DNA from 3 places in the Escherichia marmotae genome. Region 2 is predicted to be linked to each of the others. Evidence: predicted binding sites of a transcription regulator. Region 2 holds the regulator's gene; each other region holds the start of a gene.
What was found. Region 2 encodes ArgR, which controls arginine synthesis, uptake and breakdown. Its sites were predicted from a motif close to ANTGAATAAAAATACANT; they were not measured.

Region 1 (4,330 bases), 1.5 Mb from region 2:
GCCGGGGAGATGAACCTACACCAATGATCCTTTGTGGCGATCGTCTCTATCTCAACCGCATGTGGTGTAACGAGCGCACGGTGGCGCGCTTTTTCAATGAAGTGAATCATGCCATTGAGGTTGATGAAGCTCTACTGGCGCAAACCCTGGACCAACTTTTTCCAGTAAGCGATGACATTAACTGGCAAAAAGTGGCGGCAGCGGTGGCGCTGACGAGGCGGATCTCGGTGATTTCCGGTGGCCCCGGCACCGGTAAAACGACCACCGTGGCGAAGTTGCTGGCAGCGTTAATTCAGATGGCCGACGGTGAACGTTGTCGCATCCGTTTGGCTGCGCCGACGGGGAAAGCCGCCGCGCGCTTAACCGAATCACTTGGCAAAGCTTTGCGCCAGTTACCGCTGACGGATGAACAAAAGAAACGTATTCCGGAAGATGCCAGCACTCTGCACCGCTTGCTGGGCGCGCAGCCGGGCAGTCAGCGTTTACGCCATCATGCGGGTAACCCATTGCATCTTGATGTGTTGGTGGTCGATGAAGCGTCAATGATCGATCTGCCCATGATGTCACGATTGATCGACGCATTGCCCGATCATGCCAGAGTGATCTTTCTTGGCGACCGTGATCAACTGGCCTCTGTTGAGGCTGGGGCTGTTCTTGGCGATATTTGCGCTTATGCCAATGCGGGCTTTACCGCAGAACGAGCGGAGCAGCTAAGTCACCTGACGGGGAGCTACGTTCCTGCGGGCTGTGGCACAGAGGCGGCATCTTTGCGCGATAGTCTCTGCCTTTTGCAAAAAAGTTACCGTTTCGGCAGCGATTCTGGCATTGGTCAGCTCGCGGCGGCTATCAATCGCGGCGATAAAACGGCAGTGAAAACCGTTTTTCAGCAGGATTTTACTGACATCGAAAAACGGATTTTACAGAGTGGCGAAGATTATATTGCGATGCTTGAGGAAGCTCTTGCGGGTTACGGACGCTATCTGGATCTGCTGCAAGCGCGTGCCGAGCCGGATTTAATTATTCAGGCATTCAATGAATACCAGCTTTTGTGCGCCCTGCGGGAAGGGCCGTTTGGCGTAGCCGGGCTGAATGAGCGAATTGAGCAGTTTATGCAACAGAAGCGCAAAATCCATCGCCATCCGCACTCGCGTTGGTACGAAGGCAGGCCGGTGATGATTGCCCGCAATGACAGCGCCCTTGGGTTGTTTAATGGTGATATTGGTATTGCACTGGATCGCGGGCAAGGAACGCGCGTCTGGTTTGCAATGCCGGACGGTAATATCAAGTCAGTGCAACCAAGTCGTTTACCGGAACACGAAACCACGTGGGCGATGACGGTACATAAATCGCAGGGGTCTGAGTTCGACCATGCGGCGTTGATTTTGCCGAGCCAGCGCACGCCGGTCGTGACGCGAGAGCTGGTTTACACCGCAGTGACCCGTGCGCGTCGCCGTTTATCGTTGTATGCCGATGAGCGCATATTAAGTGCGGCAATCGCCACACGTACCGAGCGGCGTAGCGGACTGGCAGCGTTATTTAGTTCGCGGGGATAAACGCGAATGCCTGATGCGACGCATGCGCGTCTTATTATGCCCCCGGGCATTGCGCATATCGCATCCGACGATGAGCGTCAATGCCTGATGCGATGCTAGCGTGTTTATTATGCACCCGGGCATTGCGCATATCGCATCTGGCGATTTCAACCACTTACCCTAAATCCGCCATCAACGTCTTCGACTTGACGTAGGTCGGATAAGGCGTTCACGCCGCATCCGACGATGAGCGTCAATGCCTGATGCGATGCTAGCGTGTTTATCATGCCCCCGGAAATTGCGCATATCGCATCTGGCGATTTCAACCACTTACCCTAAATCCGCCATCAACGTCTTCGACTTGACGTAGGTCGGATAAGGCGTTCACGCCGCATCCGACGATGAGCGTCAATGCCTGATGCGATGCTAGCGTGTTTATTATGCACCCGGGCATTGCGCATATCGCATCTGGCGATTTTCATCGCTTACCCTAAATCCGCCATCAGCACTTTGGATTTACGCTGATAGTTGTACATCAGCTTTTTGCTCTCTGGCAGTGAATCAATATCCACCGGGGTAAAACCACGCTCCTGGAACCAGTGAATACTGCGCGTGGTCAGCACAAATAATTTGCTTAAGCCGCTTTGCCTGGCCTGGGCTGCGATACGCTCCAGCAGGACTTCACCACGGGAAGAACTGCGGTAATCCGGGTGTACCGCCACGCAGGCCATTTCGCCAATTTTCTCTTCCGGGAACGGATAGAGCGCAGCGCAGGCAATAGTTGTGTTATCGCGCTGAATAATGGTGAATTTGTCGATTTCCATCTCCAGTTGTTCCCGAGAACGACGCACCAGAATACCTTGCTGCTCCAGCGGGCGGATCAACTCCAGAATACCGCCGATATCATTGATTGTTGCGCGACGAATCTGCTCGGCGCTTTCCATCACAATTTGCGTACCGATACCGTCACGTGAGAACAGCTCTTGTAGCAGCGCGCCATCTTCCTGATAACTGATTAAATGACAGCGACGAACACCGCTGCGGCAAGCCTTCACTGCACCACGTAAAAAGCGCACCGTACCGGAGTTGTAATCGCCTTTCTCTTCCTGAGCTTCTACCCGCGATTGCGCTTCGTTGGGGAAAAGCTCGGAGACGATGTCACCGTCGTCATTGGTGACCCCCTGTGAAGAGCAAAAACCAATCATCTTCTCGGCTTTCAGCTTGATGGCGAGTTGAGTGGCAATCTCTTCCGAGGTCAGGTTAAAACTCTCGCCAGTGACCGAAACCGCCACCGGCCCCATCAGCACAATTGCACCGCTGTCCAGTTGGCGATGAATCGCTTCTTCGTCAATCCGCCGGATGCGCCCGCTATGACAGTAATCCACGCCGTCATCGACGCCCAGCGGCTGGGCAATAATAAAATTGCCACTGACGACGTTGATATGCGCTCCCTGCAATGGCGTGTTATTAAGGCTCATCGACAGGCGTGCAGTGATGTCCAGTTGTAATGTCCCCGCAGCCTGCTTCACCAGTTCCAGTGTTTTGGCGTCGGTCACACGTATATTTTTGTGATACAGCGGTTCGTGGCGATGCGCTGCCAGATTCGCATCTATTTGTGGACGCGCGCCATAGACCACGACCAGACGGATGCCGAGGCTGTGCAGCAACCCGATATCATTAACGATACTGGAGAAATTTTCATGCTCAATGGCTTCACCGCCGAGCATGATGACAAACGTTTTCCCCCGGTGGGTGTTGATATAGGGAACCGAATGGCGGAATCCCTCGACCAGCTCGGTTTTACGTTCCTTCACCACGGCACACCTCTTTGCATGATTATTCGAAATTAATGTATTTTTATTCTGTTTTTTTGCCGTGTGCAAGTGCAAATTTTATGCGTGAACATTTTTTTTATCAGTAATGCCGTGAATATAAAAAGAATGTTTACCGTTTTATAGATGACAGAATATGCGTCTTTCGCTAAAGTTTCCGGTCAAATTGGTCGTTTACTTGTTACACAGCTTAGATTTATTTGCTCGGGAGAGGCATGTCGGGATCCAACACTGCAATCAGCCGTCGTCGTTTACTGCAAGGCGCGGGTGCCATGTGGCTATTGAGCGTAAGTCAGGTGAGTCTGGCTGCGGTCAGTCAGGTCGTGGCGGTGCGCATCTGGCCTGCGTCCAGCTATACCCGTGTAACGGTAGAATCAAATCGTCAACTGAAATATAAGCAGTTTGCGTTGAGTAACCCTGAACGCGTGGTAGTGGATATCGAAGATGTAAACCTGAACTCGGTGCTTAAGGGGATGGTTGCGCAAATTCGTGCTGACGACCCGTTCATCAAGTCTGCACGCGTCGGGCAATTTGATCCGCAAACCGTGCGGATGGTTTTTGAGTTAAAGCAAAACGTAAAACCGCAGATGTTTGCCCTCGCGCCAGTTGCCGGGTTTAAAGAGCGTCTGGTGATGGATCTCTACCCGGTCAATGCCCAGGATATGCAGGATCCACTGTTGGCACTGCTGGAGGATTACAACAAAGGCGATCTCGAAAAGCAGGTGCCGCCTGCGCAGAGTGGCCCACAGCCTGGCAAGGCTGGGCGCGATCGTCCTATTGTCATCATGCTTGATCCGGGCCATGGCGGCGAAGACTCCGGCGCGGTGGGGAAATACAAAACGCGTGAAAAAGATGTGGTATTGCAAATTGCCCGCCGTCTGCGCTCTCTGATCGAGAAAGAGGGCAATATGAAGGTGTACATGACGCGTAATGAAGACATCTTCATTCCGTTGCAAGTGCGTGTAG
Region 2 (4,330 bases):
GCCCCCGTGGTAAAAAAACGTCCCCGGCGGCCCTAATGCCAGTCAGTTAAGCAACTGACTGGCTCTTTTTCGGGGCTGTGGGGTATTTCCAGGGCCTCTCCTTTACCACTCTCGGGAAGGCCCTTTCCCTTCTTGTCGGTAATTTCACAAGTTGTCCCATACTTGCAAGATCGCGCATCAGCTCCGGTATACGTCCCGGTGAAGCGCCCTGCAATGTCATCAGCATTCTCATCACCATTCCGCATGATTCTGAGAAACTCAGTTGATTCGGCCAGTAACCTTTCAGATGTTCTGCCATTTTAATCATCTGATATCTCACCAGATTATAAGCCAGTAAGACACCCCACAGCTCTTGCTCCACAAGCTCCGGCTTTTTACTTCTCAGCGTCAGCCTGCTCAGTTGCATCGTCTGTTTTATCTCCCTGTATCCCAGTTCGATTTCCCAGCGATGACTGTACAGATCCGCCATTTCTCCTCCGGGGAAGCGCATGGCGTCCGTCATCGACGTCAGCAGATGGCAGACTTTTCCTTTGCGCGTCACGGTCAGCAGGCGGGCTGTCACCTCATTTCCCAGCCCCGGCCACTTTTTTCGTGCCTGCGGGCTGGTTTTCAGCTTCACCAGATGATCGCCTTTACCCAGTTTTCTGATCTCTTCATATTGCGCTCCCTTTCTGAGAGGGATCATCCAGTGGCGGTGTTCTCCCGCCTGGCTCCAGGCATTTAACAGTCCCAGTGAGTAATAACCTTTATCCATTAACGTCAGGGTGTTATCGCCGGTTTGTTCTATAAGTTGCTCAGCAAGCTCATTTTCGCTGTTCTTCATCGTGCCGAAGGCTGCAGCCGTCAGCAGATGGCTGGTCAGTTCCATCTGGCAGACCATTTTGACCTGCGGGTAGAGCGCCGGGTTCCCGGCATGTGTCTGGCGGGGGAAGGCTGCATCGTTCTCTGGTGTATCCGGTGTGCGCCAGAACACACCATCGATGGCCAGCAGGGTCAGGCCGCACCAGTGCGGATGCGGCGTGGTGTTATGCCAGAGCTGCGCTGTTTTCGTGAACACGCGGCGGACAGCCTCACTTCCCAGGCGCTGGCGGGCCTGAATAACGGCACTGGGGGCAACGAAGGGGCGATTGCCCGGTAGCATGATGTCCAGGCGATTCACAATCTGGTGAAGAGGTTCTTTACGCTCAAGCGCCATGCCAACAATACACCAGACCATCATTTCGAGGGGAAGACGGCGCTTGCGTAGCGTTACAGTACCTGATTCGGCAAGGCAACGAGAGATGAGTTCGGGGTCGAGGTAATCCCCCAGAGAAGTCAGTGAGTTACGCAGAGAATCGTAACGGGATACCAGATCAAGAGCCTGTCCAATGTGCATAAAAAAATCCGGAAACGAGTGAGCGTTTCCGGATTCTTACACAGCCACTGGATCGGTCAACTGATCCTTAACTGATCGGCATTAGAGACGTTGCTCCGGTTTTTTATTATCTACTAATCAATTACTTATTAACGAACTCTTCGCCCAGAGCGATATCTTTCTTCAGCGTATCGAGCATACCTTCCAGCGCGTTCTGTTCAAATGCACTCAGAGTGCCGATAGATTTACGCTCTTCCACGCCGTTTTTACCCAGCAGCAGCGGTTGAGAGAAGAAACGTGCGTACTGACCGTCACCTTCAACATAGGCACACTCTACTACGCCTTTTTCGCCCTGCAGCGCACGAACCAGAGACAGACCAAAACGTGCAGCCGCCTGGCCCATAGACAGAGTTGCAGACCCGCCACCGGCTTTCGCTTCAACCACTTCAGTACCCGCGTTCTGGATACGTTTGGTCAGATCAACCACTTCTTGCTCGGTAAAGCTGACGCCAGGAACCTGCGACAGCAACGGCAGAATGGTAACGCCAGAGTGACCGCCAATAACCGGCACTTCTACATCACCCGGTTGTTTGCCTTTCAGTTCCGCAACAAAGGTGTTGGAACGAATGATATCCAGCGTAGTGACGCCAAACAGCTTGTTTTTGTCATAAACACCGGCTTTTTTCAGCACTTCTGCAGCGATAGCCACAGTGGTATTAACCGGGTTAGTGATAATACCAATGCACGCTTTCGGGCAGGTTTTCGCGACTTGCTGTACCAGGTTTTTCACGATCCCAGCGTTAACGTTAAACAGGTCGGAACGATCCATACCCGGTTTACGCGCTACGCCAGCGGAAATAAGAACAACATCCGCACCTTCCAGCGCCGGAGTCGCATCTTCACCAGAAAAACCTTTGATTTTCACAGCAGTAGGGATATGGCTCAGATCGACGGCCACACCGGGAGTGACTGGAGCGATATCATACAGGGAGAGTTCTGAACCTGAAGGCAGTTGGGTTTTTAACAGTAATGCAAGCGCCTGGCCGATACCACCAGCAGCGCCGAGGACTGCGACTTTCATCCTAAACTCCTTATTATATTGATAAACTAAGATATGTTGCTCCGCTGCCGCGACCTTAATCCACAAATTCACAGTTTACAATGACCACTTCTCAAGAATGTGTAGTCACGCAAATTTGGCGTTTATGCATTTAATTGACGTAATCAGGGAGCTAACTTACGTAATTAACAGCCGCTTATGCATCAGAGCTACATTCCAACAGGTGGTGACAATATACCCTACCGTTCAGCCAAAACAATATCAATTTGATAACAATTAATTTACTTTTAAGCGAAATTTACGCGCCGTGACACAGGCATGTTTCTCAATAACGAAATTTGATAAAATCCCGCTCTTTCATAACATTATTTCAGCCTTCTCCAGGGCAGACTGTTTGCATAAAAATTCATCTGTATGCACAATAATGTTGTATCAACCACCATATCGGGTGACTTATGCGAAGCTCGGCTAAGCAAGAAGAATTAGTTAAAGCGTTTAAAGCGTTACTTAAAGAAGAGAAATTTAGCTCCCAGGGCGAAATCGTCGCCGCATTGCAGGAGCAAGGCTTTGACAATATTAATCAGTCTAAAGTCTCGCGGATGTTGACCAAGTTTGGTGCTGTACGTACCCGCAATGCCAAAATGGAAATGGTTTACTGCCTACCTGCTGAACTGGGCGTACCAACCACGTCCAGCCCGCTGAAAAATCTGGTGCTGGATATCGACTACAACGACGCTGTTGTGGTGATTCATACCAGCCCCGGCGCGGCACAGTTAATTGCGCGTCTGCTGGACTCTTTGGGCAAAGCAGAAGGTATTCTTGGCACCATTGCTGGTGATGACACCATCTTTACCACCCCTGCCAAAGGTTTCACCGTCAAAGACCTGTATGAAGCGATCTTAGAGCTGTTCGATCAGGAGCTTTAATCTCTTGCCCCGTCGCTTCTGGCGGCGGGGAAAATGTTGCAGTCCCCTGTCCCCCTTGTTTTCCCTGCCATTTATTTAACGAATAGTGCGTTTCTTGAGACAAAAAATTCACACATCGAATACATAAAGTAAAAAACGCACATTATGCAAAAAAAACATATCTTATTGAAATTAATGCTATTTACTATAAATCACCCTATTTTTAATTCCAATTTGTTATAAAGGTTAAAATTTTTTAACAATTTACATTCAATAGAAACAGTTAGCGTGGTATTAATTAGTTCAATAATTAGTGTATACTTGATTTTGTGATATGGGTCACGAAACAAAGACCCAACTAAAAGATTATGTCGAGGTAAAAATCATGAAAATCAAAACCACTGTTGCTGCATTAAGCGTACTTTCTGTTCTCTCTTTCGGTGCATTCGCTGCCGATTCCATTGATGCTGCACAAGCACAAAATCGTGAAGCTATCGGTACTGTATCCGTAAGTGGCGTTGCCTCTTCACCGATGGATATGCGTGAAATGCTGAACAAAAAAGCGGAAGAGAAGGGCGCAACGGCCTACCAGATTACTGAAGCTCGTAGCGGTGATACCTGGCACGCCACGGCTGAACTGTACAAATAAACCCTCATCGTCTTGTCCGACGAGATTGCCTCCGGTTCGGAGGCTTTTTTTTGCGCTAATGGCGAACATTAAAACGCAAATGTCCTTCCAGCTCTTCTTCTGCCTCATCAAACAACAGTATTAACGCGCCAAAACGGCGACGCGTTTTCTCTCCCAGATGAACAAACTCAATCTCCAGCGGTAGCGGCAGGACATCGTTCATTAACACATCCCACAGAGAGTCGAGATCGCGTACCTTATCTTTCGCCAGACCAAAGGTTTGGCGAAAGTCGCGATAAAAGTCCTCCTGACTCTCAATCTCATCAAAATCAAAGCTATAGATATTCATCTGTTGCCACCATCACGTTTCGCGGCGAGTTCTG
Region 3 (4,330 bases), 780 kb from region 2:
AGGCCGTTCCCGCCAGCGCACCACAACCTAACGGGCTGACATCCAGACGCTTAAGCGCGTCCTGCAAACGGCTTTCATCACGCGCCAGCATCTCAACATAGGCCAGGCACCAGTGAGCGAACGTCACCGGTTGAGCGCGTTGCAGGTGGGTATAACCCGGCATCACTGCGTCCTGATTATTTTGCGCCGTTTCCACCAACGCCGATTGCAACTGGCGGTTAGCTGCCAGCAACTCGCTGACCATCTCTTTGCACCACAATTTCAGGTCAGTCGCTACCTGGTCATTACGGCTACGCCCGGTATGCAGTTTTTTGCCTAACTGACCCACTTTGTCGATCAGTTTACCTTCCACCCAGCTATGGATATCTTCGGCGTCGCTTTCGAGGATTTGTTGTGGCCTGGCGCGAACGTCTTCCAGCAGCACGTTCAGCGCCTCTTCTAGTTGCACCTGCTCTTCTGCGGTCAACACACCTACCGTTACCAGGGCTTTGGACCAGGCTACAGAGCCGACAATATCCTGCTCCGCCAGACGGTAATCAAAGCGCAATGAGTCATTAAATTGTTTGAACCGTTGATCTGCTGCCTGAGTAAAACGCCCGCCCCAAAGTGCCATAACTCTGTTTCCTTATTTTGAAATTCAATGCCGGAAGCTGTGCCTCCGGCCAACAAAAATTAAGCTAAAATCCGCGTCCCCATCGGCATACCGTTAAACAGTGCCGGAAGCTGTTCCGCATGACGCCAGGAGGCGATGTCCACCGGGCGGCCCAGCGTGCGTGCAGCGTCCAGCGCCGCATTCACTTTCACAATCATGCCGTCAGTAATAATGCCCTGCTCAATCAGTTGTTCTGCTTTCGCCGCGGTCATCTCAGCAATTCGTTGCCCTTTACCGTCGAGGATGCCACTGACATCAGAAAGCAAAATCAGATCCGCACCCAGCGTTGCCGCCAGTGCCGTCGCGGCCTGGTCAGCATTGACGTTCATCAGTTGCCCTTCGTCCGTCACACCAATAGAGCTGACCACCGGCAAATAACCGTTTTCCAGCAACGTGTTGATAAGCTTAGGCGAACCTGGCTGCGCCAGTCCAACATGGCCCAACTCTTCATCGAGCTGGGTCACTTTGACGCTGTCGCCATCACCGAGAAACAGCCCCACAGCAGCAATCTGATGTTTCTTCGCCCACGCCAGCAGGGTTTTATTTGCCGTTCCCGCCAGTGCGCCAGTGATAATGTCTATCTGATCCGCAGGCGTCACGCGCAGGCCGTTTTTCTTTTTCACCGGCAGATTCAACCCTTTCATCAACTCATCCACCACGCAGCCGCCGCCGTGAACAATCACCAACGGACGCTGATGAGACTCGCGATAATTCACCAGTGCGCTAAACAGCCGTTCCAGCGCCTCTTCACTATCCAGCAATACGCCGCCCAGTTTGATAATTAATGGATTCATCATTGCACCCTTAAATAAGAGACTGCGTTTCCGCATAGCCGAAACGAATATTGGCACACTGGATTGCCTGTGCCGCCGCACCTTTCAATAAGTTGTCTTCGGTCGCCACCACAATCAGATGCTCGCCCTGAACGGCAAAACCGATATCGCAGAACGGTAGCCCGACAACGTTTTTCAGCGCCGGAACGCCTTTGTCATACAACCGTACCAGCGGTTTATGCGCATATGCCTGTTGCAACACTTGTGCTACTTGCGCCTGGGTCACGCCCGGTTTCAGACGGCAGGTAATCGTTTCCAGAATGCCGCGCGGGAAATTGCCCAGATGCGGGGTGAAGATCACGTCAGCACCAAGGTGTGTAGCGATCTCCGGTTGATGGCGATGGGTAAAGACACCGTATGGTTGCAGGCTGACTTCACAAAAGCTGTTAGAAATCGCTGCCTTACGTCCTGCACCGCTTACACCGCTGGTGGCGTTGATGACCGGCCACTGATTGAGATCTAGAAGATCGGCATCAATCAACGGTTTAAGCGCCAACTGCGCTGCCGTCGGGTAACACCCCGGCACCGCAATCAAATTCGCTTCTTTTAATTTATTGCCGCACCACTCCGCCAGACCATAAGCGGCTTGCTCCAGCAGTTCCGGGTATTGATGGGTAAAGCCGTAATATTTTTCATAGAAGGCGGCGTCGTTAACGCGGAATACGCCGGAAAGGTCGAATACCACACAGCCTGCATCAAGAAACTGCGGTGCTAAATCGTGGCTAACTTCATGGGCAGTGGCGAGAAACACCACATCCACCCCTGGGCTAAACTCGCTGATATCCGACATCGGCTGCAGCGGCAGATCAACGATGCCTTTGAGCTGCGGATGCAAATCGGAGATTAACTTTCCCGCATCATTGCTTTGCGCTGAAACAGTCAAAGCGGTTATGTTCATATGCGGATGGCGATTTACATAGGTCACTAGCTCTGCGCCAGCGTAACCACTGGCACCCACAATCAGCGTATTCAACATCGGGGCTATTCACCTTCTTATGTCTGTTTGCCTGGCTAAACGTAAAACATTCACCTTACGGCTGGTGGGTTTTATTACGCTCAACGTTAGTGTATTTTTATTCACAATTAATGCATGAATATTGATACTATCATGACCAGAGGTATGTCAACAATGAAAAACAAATTACCGCCATTTATCGAGATCTACCTTGCTCTGATTGCCACACCTTCAATAAGCGCCACGGAAGAAGCGCTCGATCAAAGCAATGCAGATTTAATCACTCTGCTGGCGGGTTGGTTCAAAGATTTGGGCTTCAATGTGGAAGTGCAGCCCGTGCCGGGAACACGCAACAAATTTAATATGCTGGCAAGTTGCGGACACGGCGCTGGCGGCTTGTTGCTGGCGGGGCATACCGATACCGTGCCGTTTGATGACGGGCGCTGGACGCGCGATCCGTTTACGCTGACTGAGCATGACGGCAAGCTCTATGGTCTGGGCACCGCCGACATGAAAGGCTTCTTTGCGTTTATCCTTGATGCACTACGCGATGTCGACGTCACGAAGCTTGCAAAGCCGCTCTACATTCTGGCGACTGCCGATGAAGAAACCAGTATGGCCGGAGCGCGTTATTTTGCCGAAACCACCGCCCTGCGCCCGGATTACGCCATCATTGGCGAACCGACGTCACTGCAACCGGTACGCGCACATAAAGGCCATATTTCTAACGCCATTCGCATTATGGGTCAGTCGGGGCACTCCAGCGATCCGGCACGCGGGGTGAATGCCATCGAGCTGATGCATGACGCCATCGGCCATATTTTACAATTACGTGACGACCTTAAAGAACGCTATCACTATGAAGCGTTTACCGTACCGTATCCCACGCTCAACCTCGGGCATATTCACGGCGGTGACGCATCTAACCGAATTTGCGCCTGCTGTGAGTTGCATATGGATATTCGTCCGCTGCCTGGCATGACGCTCAATGAACTTAACGGCTTGCTCAACGACGCGCTGGCACCGGTAAGCGAACGCTGGCCGGGTCGTCTGACGGTCGAAGAGCTGCATCCGCCGATCCCTGGTTATGAGTGCCCGCCGAATCATCAACTGGTTGAAGTGGTTGAGAAATTGCTCGGCGCACAGACCGAAGTGGTGAACTACTGTACCGAAGCACCGTTTATTCAGACGCTATGCCCGACGCTGGTGTTAGGACCAGGTTCAATCAATCAAGCCCATCAGCCTGATGAATATCTGGAGACACGGTTTATTAAACCCACCCGCGAGTTGATCACCCAGGTGATTCACCATTTTTGCTGGCATTAAAACGTAGGTCGGACAAAGCGCTCGCACCGCATCCGGCACTGTTGCCAAACTCCAGCACCGCAGTAATGTCGGATGCGATGCTTGCGCATCTTATCCGACCTACAGTGACTCAAATGATGCCCAACCGTAGGCCGGATAAGGCGCTCGCGCCGCATCCGGCACTGCTGCCAAACTCCAGCGCCGCAGTAATGTCGGATGTGATGCTTGCGCATCTTATCCGACCTACAGTGACTCAAATGATGCCCAACCGTAGGCCGGACAAAGCATTCGCACCGCATCCGGCACTGTTGCCAAACTCCAGCGCCGCAATAATGTCGGATGCGATGCTTACGCATCTTATCCGACCTACAGTGAATCAAATGATGCCCAACCGTAGGCCGGATAAGGCGCTCGCGCCGCATCCGGCACTGTTGCCAAACTCCAGCGCCGCAATAATGTCGGATGCGATGCTTACGCATCTTATCCGACCTACAGTGAATCAAATGATGCCCAACCGTAGGCCGGACAAAGCGCTCGCGCCGCATCCGGCACTGCTGCCAAACTCCAGCGCCGCAATAATGTCGG

Region 1: argA (amino-acid N-acetyltransferase) is a predicted target of ArgR. The motif match lies at 3,381-3,398, and genes of this name have one in related genera.
Region 3: argC (N-acetyl-gamma-glutamyl-phosphate reductase) is a predicted target of ArgR. The motif match lies at 2,550-2,567, and genes of this name have one in related genera.

What each region holds. Positions count from the first base shown of each region.
Region 1 is NZ_CP025979.1:4,215,376-4,219,705, forward strand. Features, by position in the region: gene recD (exodeoxyribonuclease V subunit alpha) at 1-1,553, shown strand, start outside; gene argA (amino-acid N-acetyltransferase) at 2,018-3,349, opposite strand; gene amiC (N-acetylmuramoyl-L-alanine amidase AmiC) at 3,580-4,330, shown strand, end outside.
Region 2 is NZ_CP025979.1:2,720,630-2,724,959, forward strand. Features, by position in the region: partial or broken gene C1192_RS14065 (IS66-like element accessory protein TnpA) at 1-33, shown strand, start outside; gene C1192_RS14070 (IS4-like element IS4 family transposase) at 47-1,375, opposite strand; gene mdh (malate dehydrogenase) at 1,497-2,435, opposite strand; gene argR (transcriptional regulator ArgR) at 2,870-3,340, shown strand; gene yhcN (peroxide/acid stress response protein YhcN) at 3,705-3,968, shown strand; gene C1192_RS14090 (barstar family protein) at 4,024-4,296, opposite strand.
Region 3 is NZ_CP025979.1:3,501,713-3,506,042, reverse strand. Features, by position in the region: gene argH (argininosuccinate lyase) at 1-613, opposite strand, end outside; gene argB (acetylglutamate kinase) at 673-1,449, opposite strand; gene argC (N-acetyl-gamma-glutamyl-phosphate reductase) at 1,457-2,461, opposite strand; gene argE (acetylornithine deacetylase) at 2,615-3,766, shown strand; gene C1192_RS18020 (hypothetical protein) at 3,754-4,330, shown strand, end outside.